2 regions of the Kocuria sp. KH4 genome follow, and region 1 is predicted to be linked to the other one. Evidence: riboswitches for the same ligand, from Rfam matches in the RefSeq annotation. Region 1 holds a riboswitch; the other holds the start of a gene.

Region 1 (4,333 bases):
CGGCCGCGTCCGCACCGGTCAGCTCGAAGGTCAGGGACCCGAAGGACTGCTCCTGGAGCACGCTGATCCCGCCGTAGGCGATGGTGAAGCGCACCCCGCGGGCGGCGCCGTCGGAGAGCACGCCGCCGATGTCCACGCCGTCGCCGACGTCCACGATCACCAGGCGCCCGTGGTGGGTCCGGCGCAGCCGCTCGACCTCGCGCTCGTCCGGCACCGAGTGCAGGACGGAGGAGACGAAGCGGCGCGCGGTCTCGGTGCGGGGCCGGGCGAAGATGTCCACGGTCGAGCCGTGCTCCACCACCCGGCCGTCCTGCATCACGGCGACGCGGTCGGCGATCGCCCGGACCACGTCCATCTCGTGGGTGATGATCACGATCGTGATGCCCAGCTCCCGGTTGACCCGCTGCAGCAGCTGCAGCACCTCCTGGGTGGTCTCCGGGTCCAGGGCGCTCGTGGACTCGTCGGCCAGGAGCAGCTTCGGACTGGTCGCCAGCGCGCGGGCGATGCCCACGCGCTGTTTCTGCCCGCCGGAGAGCTGCTCCGGGTAGTTGCCGGCGCGCGCGGACAGGCCCACGAACTCCAGCAGCTCGGCGACCCGCGCCTGCCGCTTGTCCTTCGGCCAGCCGGCCCGCTTGAGCGGGTACTCGACGTTGCCGGCCACGGTCCGGGACGTGAACAGGTTGAACTGCTGGAAGATCATCCCGATCTCCCGCCGGACGGGCGCCAGCTCGGTCTCCTTGCGCCCGGCGACCTCGAACCCGTCGACGGCCAGGGAGCCGGCGGTCACCGGCTCCAGGCCGTTGATGAGCCGCACGAGCGTGGACTTGCCGGCCCCCGAGTAGCCGATCACGCCGAAGATCTCCCCGCGGCGGATCTCGAGCGAGACCTTGTCCACGGCGACGACCTCGCGGCGGGCCTTGGCCGGGCCGGTGGCGAAGGTCTTGCTGACGTCCTGGAAGCGGACGATGACGTCGCCGTCGGGGTGGCGGGCCCGGTCGGGTGCGCCCGGGGCCGTCACTTCTGCAGGTCCTCGGCGTACCGGTCGACGACCTCGATCAGCTCCTCCTGCGGGACGTCCTTGGACACGGCGGTGTCCTTGGTCTCGGCCTGCTCCGCCGCCAGCACGGCGTCCGTGTGGAAGAGGTCGGCGACCTGGTGGAGGGTCTCGTCGTCCTTGTTGGCGCCGGTGGCCGCGAAGAAGTTGACGTAGGGCAGGGCGTTCTCGTTGTCCTCGCCGTCCGAGTACAGGGCGGTGTTGGGGTCGATGTCGGCCCGGGCGAGGAAGGTGTTGTTGACCACGGCGCCGGCGGTGGAGCTCAGGGACAGCACGGTCTGCTCGGCCGAGACGGGGGTGACCCGGACCTTGGAGGCCTCGGTGTCGACGTCCAGCTCGGACGGCGCGGTGGTGTCGGAGGTGAACTCCACGAGCCCGGCCGACTGCAGCAGCAGCAGCGCGCGGGCGAGGTTGATCGCGTCGTTGGGCACCGCGATCTCGTCGCCCTCCTGGATCTGGTCGAGGGAGTCGTAGCGCTCCGAGTACAGACCCAGCGGGTAGATGGAGGTGGACCCGATGGGGACGATGTCCTCGCCGGAGTTGTTGCGGTAGTCGGCCAGGAAGGCACCGTGCTGGAACCAGTTCATGTCCAGGTCGCCGCTGGTGAGCGCCGCGTTGGGCTGGTTGTAGTCGGTGAACTCGACGAGCTCGACCTCGACGCCGGCCTTCTCCGCCTCCTCCAGGAAGGCCTCGTGCACCTGGGTGCGGCCGTCGGTGCCGATCGTGATCACGCCGTCGTCGTAGGGCCCGGCGGCCTGGTCGGAGCCGCCGCAGGCGGTGAGGGTCAGGCCCAGGGTGGTGGTCAGGGCGAGGAGGGTGAGGCGCTGCGATCGCATGTCGTGCCTTTCCGTGGATCCAGGATGTCGGGAGGTCCCACCGGGCCCGACGGCCACGGTCGAGGGCGCGCCGGAGGGCGCGTCCGCGGTCGAACCGTACTTGCCGCCGGCCCACGATGGCCGGTGCCGGATGGTTCACCTGGGGCACCCCACTACGGGAGAGGGTTGCCGCCCAGCTAGCCAGGGCTGCGCGCTGGGACTCGTCATCCGCCCGACAGACTAGCACGTGCACCCGGAGCCGGGGAGGGCCCGGCTCAGCGGGCCAGGACCTCCTGGGCCCGCCGCCGGGCCCAGCGCTCGGCCTCCAGGACGGCCTCCAGGTCCAGGCCCCCGTGGTCCTGGTGCTCCCCCAGCACCGCCTCCACCGTGTCCACGATCGCCGGGAACCGGATCCGCCCGTCGTGGAAGGCGTGCACCGCCTCCTCGTTGGCGGCGTTGAACACCGCCGGGTGGGTGCCCCCGCGCTCGCCGGCGGCCTTCACGAGGTCGACGGCGGGGAACGCGTCGCGGTCCAGCGGCTCGAAGGTCCACTCGGTCGCCCGCGTCCAGTCGCACGCGGCGGCGGCGCCGGGCACCCGGTGCGGCCAGGCGAGGCCGAGGGCGATGGGCAGGCGCATGTCCGGCGGCGAGGCCTGGGCCAGCGTCGACCCGTCCACGAACTGGACCATGGAGTGCACCACCGACTGGGGATGGACGACCACGTCGATGCGCTCGAGGGGCACGTCGAAGAGCAGGTGCGCCTCGAGCACCTCCAGGGCCTTGTTCACCATGGAGGCCGAGTTCGTGGTGACCATCACGCCCATGTCCCAGGTGGGGTGGCGCAGCGCCTCGCGCGGGGTCACTGCCTCCAGCTGCGCTCGGGTGCGGCCGCGGAACGGACCGCCCGAGGCCGTCAGGACGAGCCGGTCCACCTCGGCGGCGCTGCCGCCGCGCAGCGCCTGCGCCAGGGCGGAGTGCTCGGAGTCCACCGGGACCAGGGCGTCCGGCAGGCCCGAGGCCGCGGCCGCCTCCTTCACCAGGGCTCCTCCGGCGATCAGCGACTCCTTGTTCGCCAGCGCCAGCCGGTGCCCGGCCCGCAGGGCCGCCAGGGTGGGGGCGAGACCGATCGAGCCGGTGATGCCGTTGAGCACGAGGTCGGCACCGGGGTGCGCCGCGGCCGCCGTGGCGGCGTCGGGGCCGTGCAGGATCTCGGGCCGGTAGTCCCCCGCGCCGACGGCCGCGGCGCGCTCGCCGATCCGCACGGCCAGCTCCCGGGCGTCCTCCCCGCCGCCGCTCGTGGCGACCACGGCGGCGCGGGTCTCCACGGCCTGCTCCGCCAGCAGCGGCAGACGGCCCCGGCCGGCGGCGAGGGCCACCACGCGGAACGGCGCCCCGCCGTCGAGCCCGTTGGCGGCCCGCACGACGTCGAGCGCCTGGGTGCCGATCGACCCCGTGGAGCCCAGCACGACGACCCGGCGGGGGCCGGCGGCGGCCAGCGCGCGCAGTTCGGGGGTGGGGACGGGGATCGGGCGGGGGCCGGACGCGGCGGAGGGGGAGCTCATGGCCCCAGTATCCCCCGGCCGGAGCGGCGCCCGGGCGCGGCGGGTGCGGACAGCACGAGGCCCCGGTCACCGTTGCCGGTGGCCGGGGCCTCGGGTTCCGTTGGGCTGCGGGTCAGTGCGTGCGGCCCCGGCGGCCGGTGACCGCGCCCCAGATGAAGAGCACGATGAGCGCTCCCACGACGGCGGTGATGATCGTCCCGATGTCGAACACGGACTCGAGGTCGCCGATGCCGATCAGCGAGCCGAGGAAGCCTCCGAGGAGGGCGCCGACGATGCCCAGAACGATGGTGACGATGATGCCGCCACCCTGGTTGCCCGGCATGATGAGCTTGGCGAGGGCGCCTGCGATGAGACCGAGAACGATCCAGCTGATGATTCCCATGATTGCTCCTTATCCGTCCCGGGAGGGACTTTCATTGTAAGCAACCGGCGAGTTTCCCAGGAATACCCTGGGCCGGCTTCTGGCCCCACCCTACCGGACCATCAGGCTCCTGTCTTTTGTCGATCGCGAATCCGGGCGGCGTCCGCAGCGGACGATCCCGGCCCGCCCGGCGCCGGGGCGTCGGGCGGACCGGGATCGTCCCAGGTCAGAGTGCGGGCGCCGTCAGTGGGCGACGGGCTTCTCCGCGCCGATGCCTGTGAGCGAGCGCACCTCCATCTCGGACTGCTTGACCGGGTCCTCCGGGCGCCGCTCCGTCATGGAGCCGATGAAGCCGAGGAGGAAGGACGCCGGGATGGACACGATGCCCGGGTTCTGCAGCGGGAACCACGCGAAGTCCGCCGTGGGGATCATCGAGGTCTCCGCGCCGGACATCACCGGGGAGAAGACGATCAGGACCACCGAGAGGATCAGGCCGCCGTACATGGACCAGACCGCGCCGCGGGTGGTGAACCGCCGCCAG
Region 2 (4,333 bases), on a different contig from region 1:
CGACCGCCGGCCTTCGGCTCCACCCGCGCCGACCTGTGGACGCAGGTGGTCCTGGTGCTGGGGGTCTCCCTGGGCGCCTCGGCGCTCTACGCGGTGCTTTCCCTGGCCGAGCAGCTCGCCCGCGGCCCGCTCTCGGAGGCGGAGGCGACGATGAACCCGCCGCTGAGCCCGCAGCCGCTGCTCGACCTGCTGCGCCAGCTCACGGGCATCGGCCTGGACCTGGTCCCGGTGCTGCTGGCCCTGTACCTGCTCGCCGGGTCCGCGGGCGCGCTGGGCACGGTGCGGCGGCGGATCGGGCTCGACGCCCGGATGCCGGCCCCGGACCTCGGGCTGGGCACCGTCCTGTTCCTTGTGATGGGCCTGGGCACCCTGGCCCTCTACGCGGCCGGGCGAGCCCTGGGGCTCACCGCGGAGGTGACGACGTCCGGGCTGGCCGACCACTGGTGGACCGTGCCGGTGCTGCTGCTCTCCGCGCTGCGCCACGCCCTGGTCGAGGAGGTGGTGGTGGTCGCGTTCCTCACCGACCGGCTCACCCGCATCGGCTGGCGCTGGCCGGTGGTGCTGGCGGTCACGGCGCTGTTCCGCGGCAGCTACCACCTCTACCAGGGCATCGGGCCCTTCCTGGGCAACGTGGTGATGGGCCTGGTCTTCGCCGAGCTCTACCGGCGCACCGGGCGGGTCATGCCCCTCGTCGTCGCACACTTCCTCCTGGACGCCGTGGGCTTCCTGGGCGTCGGCCGGCTGCTCGGCTGAGGCGGGTCCGCCGTGCGGGCCCGCCCCGGCCGGCGCCTCAGATGGTGACGGGCCCGTCGGGGGTGCCGAAGGACACCGAGAGCAGACCGGGGGTGCCCTCGGGATAGCGCCACTCGACCTCCAGGTCCTCGAGCGCGGTCTCCACGGGGGTGCCCAGCCACTCGGCCACCCGCTCGGGCGCCCCGGCGATGCACATCCCCGCGAGGGCCACGTCGGTGATCCGGGCCTGGGACGGGTGCATCTCCGGGGCGGAGTCGAAGTGCACCATGAAGGGCAGCTGGGGGTCGGCGATCAGGCCCTTGACGCCGATCTGGCGCCACTCCAGGCACCGGCCGTCCGGGAACACCCGGTGGCCCGGCACCGCGTGGCGGCCGAGGCGCTGCTCGAAGGGCGCGAGGTCCTCGACCTCCACGACCCAGCCCAGCCAGCCGCCGCCGGCCTCGGAGCGGGCGCGCACGGCCCGGCCGAACGGTGCCTTCTCCGCCGCGGGGTGCTCGAGGACCTCGACGACCTCGACGTACTGGTGGTTGGTGAGGGGGAGGATCATGTTGCGGGTGCCGAAACGGGGGTGCACCCCACCCTTGACCGGCTCGATCCCGAGCTGGTCGGCGATGCGCTCGGTGGTGGCCGCGAGGCCCTCCGGGCGGCAGGCGTAGGACACGTGGTCGACTCTCATGGGCTCATCGTGGCACCGTGTGAGTTTCGTCTCCAAATCGGTCCCCGCCGGGGCGGCCCCGGTCCGTCCGGACCGTGCGCGGGGTGCCCGCCGCGCCCCGGCTTGACGCCGTGTCACCCGAATCCGGAGAATGCTGTCCAGGTCATGAGCGCCAGCGTCCAAGCCCCAGCTAGCTGGCCGGCAACCCTCCCCCGCGGTGGGGTGCCCTGGGTGAAGACCGGGCTCCTCGCGACCGGCGAGCGAGCAAGCGCGGGTCCTCGGTGCCCGGCCGTCGCACGGCAGCACCGCCACGGTCGGCCACCGGACCCCTGACACCCGCAAGGAGTCTCCGGCATGTCCGAGTCCACCGCGTCCACGACCGAGCGCCCCGCGACCGCGCTGCCCACCCCCGAGCACCCGGCCGGCTGGTCGTTCGAGACCCAGCAGATCCACGCCGGCCAGCGCCCCGACCCGGTCACCGGCTCCCGGGCCCTGCCCATCCACCAGAGCACGTCCTTCGTCTTCCCGGACGCCCAGGCCGCCGCGGACCGCTTCGCGCTCGCGGAGCTGGGGCCCATCTACACCCGCATCGGCAACCCGACCACGGAGGTCGTGGAGAACCGCATCAACGCCCTGGAGGGCGGGGTGGGCGCCCTGATGCTCAGCGCCGGGCAGTCGGCCACGACCTTCGCGGTGCTCAACCTCGCCGGGGCGGGCGACCACGTGGTGGCCAGCCCGAGCCTGTACGGCGGCACGTACAACCTCCTCAAGTACACGCTGCCGAAGCTGGGCATCGAGACCACCTTCGTGACGGACCCGGACGACCCGGAGGCCTGGCGGCGGGCGGTGCGGCCGAACACCAAGGCGTTCTACGCCGAGACCATCCCGAACCCGCGCAACGACGTCCTCGACATCGAGACGGTCTCCGGGATCGCCCACGAGCACGAGGTGCCGCTCATCGTGGACAACACGGTGGCGACCCCGTACCTCGTCCAGCCCTTCCGCTGGGGCGCGGACATCGTGGTGCACTCGGCCACGAAGTTCCTCGGCGGGCACGGCACCGCGATCGGCGGCGTGATCGTGGACTCCGGCGCGTTCGACTTCGGCCGGTACCCGGAGCGCTTCCCCGGCTTCAACGAGCCCGACGAGTCCTACGGCGGGCTGGTCTACGCCCAGGCCCTCGGCGCGGAGGGGGCGTTCGGGGTCAACCTCTCCTACATCCTCAAGGCGCGGGTGCAGCTGCTGCGCGACCTCGGCTCGGCGATCTCCCCGTTCAACGCGTTCCTCATCGAGCAGGGCATCGAGACCCTGTCGCTGCGCATGGACCGCCACGTGGCCAACGCGGGGGAGGTGGCCCGCTGGCTGGAGGCGCGCGAGGACGTGCGCTCGGTGAGCTGGGCGGGGCTGGAGTCCTCGCCGTGGCACGGCCGGGCCCGCAAGTACGCGCCCCGCGGCGCCGGGTCCGTCCTCGGGTTCGTCCTCGAGGGCGGCCGGGCGGCCGGGGCGGCGTTCGTGGACGCCCTCACGCTGCACTCCAACGTGGCCAACATCGGCGACGTGCGCTCCCTCGTCATCCACCCCGCGTCCACCACGCACAGCCAGCTCCTGCCCGAGGAGCAGCTCGCGGCGGGCGTGGAGCCCGGCTTCGTGCGCCTGTCCGTGGGGCTGGAGCACATCACGGACATCCTGGCGGACCTGGAGCAGGGCTTCGCGGCCGCGGCCGCGGCCGGAGGGCAGGAGTGAGCGTGACGGTGCTGCGCGGCCCCGGCGCGCCCGTGCGCGAGGACGGCGTGCCGCGGCACGCCGAGATCGGCACCCTGGAGCTGGAGTCCGGCTTCCGGCTGCCGGGTGTGCGGATCGCCTACGAGACCTGGGGCGAGCTCGCCCCGGACGGCTCCAATGCCGTGCTCGTGGAGCACGCCCTCACCGGGGACACCCACGTGGCGGCCGGGCGGGCCCGGCCCGGGGCCCCGGAGGCGCGGCGGCGCGCCGCCGAGAGCGGCGGGTGGTGGGACGGGCTGGTCGGCCCCGGCGCCGCCATCGACACGGACCGCTACTTCGTGGTGTGCGCCAACATCCTGGGCGGCTGCTACGGCTCCACCGGGCCGTCCACCCCGGCCCCGGCCGAGGTGGACCCCGAGCGCCGGCCCTGGGGCTCCCGCTTCCCCCTCGTCACCGTGCGCGACTCCGTGCACGCGGAGGCCGCCCTGGCCGACGCCCTGGGCATCGACGCGTGGCGCCTCGTCGTCGGCGGCTCCATGGGCGGGGCGCGCGCCCTGGAGTGGGCGGTCACCCACCCCGAGCGGGTCCGGGCCTGCGCGGTGATCGCCGCGTGCGCCCGGTCCAGCGCCGAGCAGCTGGCCTGGGGGCAGGCGCAGAACCTCGCGATCCGCCAGGACCCGGACTTCCGGGGCGGGGACTACTACGACGGGCCCGTCCCGGCGGCCGGGCTGGGCCTGGCCCGGCGGATCGCCCACATCACCTACCGCTGCGCGGACGAGCTGCACCACCGGTTCGGGCGCACCCCGCAGGCCGAGGAGCAGGTGATCGGCCCCCGCCCCGGGGAGCGCGGGCGCTACCAGGTCGAGAGCTACCTCGACCACCAGGCCTCCAAGCTCGCCGGCCGCTTCGACGCGAACAGCTACCTCGCCGTCAACGAGACGCTGATGTCCCACGACGTCTGCCGCGGCCGCGGCACGCTGGAGCAGGCCCTGTCCGTGACCTCGTGCGAGTGGCTGGTGGCCGCGGTCGACTCCGACCGCCTGTACCTGCCGCAGGAGTCCGACGTCCTGGCCGCCGCCCTGCCCGGGGACGTCCCGCGGCACACCCTCACGTCCCCGTCCGGGCACGACGGGTTCCTCATCGAGGCGCCGCAGGTGGGCCGGCTGCTCGTCGAGACCGTGCTGGCCCGGCCCTGAGCACCGG

Evidence for each region. Region 1 has a riboswitch for S-adenosylmethionine ahead of ACWCOM_RS11580 (MetQ/NlpA family ABC transporter substrate-binding protein). Riboswitches for the same ligand answer to the same signal wherever they lie in the genome.
Region 2: linked by a shared signal. The riboswitch ahead of ACWCOM_RS06105 (bifunctional o-acetylhomoserine/o-acetylserine sulfhydrylase) and the one ahead of ACWCOM_RS11580 (MetQ/NlpA family ABC transporter substrate-binding protein) in region 1 are both predicted to bind S-adenosylmethionine.

The regions. Positions count from the first base shown of each region.
Region 1 covers NZ_JBSJYX010000014.1:83,863-88,195, forward strand. Annotated here, with positions in the region: gene ACWCOM_RS11575 (methionine ABC transporter ATP-binding protein) at 1-1,018, opposite strand, end outside; gene ACWCOM_RS11580 (MetQ/NlpA family ABC transporter substrate-binding protein) at 1,015-1,890, opposite strand; SAM riboswitch class IV at 1,982-2,098, opposite strand; gene dxr (1-deoxy-D-xylulose-5-phosphate reductoisomerase) at 2,145-3,431, opposite strand; gene ACWCOM_RS11590 (GlsB/YeaQ/YmgE family stress response membrane protein) at 3,544-3,813, opposite strand; gene ACWCOM_RS11595 (solute symporter family protein) at 4,036-4,333, opposite strand, start outside.
Region 2 covers NZ_JBSJYX010000005.1:181,638-185,970, forward strand. Annotated here, with positions in the region: gene ACWCOM_RS06095 (CPBP family intramembrane glutamic endopeptidase) at 1-753, shown strand, start outside; gene ACWCOM_RS06100 (VOC family protein) at 791-1,429, opposite strand; SAM riboswitch class IV at 1,570-1,685, shown strand; gene ACWCOM_RS06105 (bifunctional o-acetylhomoserine/o-acetylserine sulfhydrylase) at 1,763-3,151, shown strand; gene metX (homoserine O-acetyltransferase MetX) at 3,148-4,326, shown strand.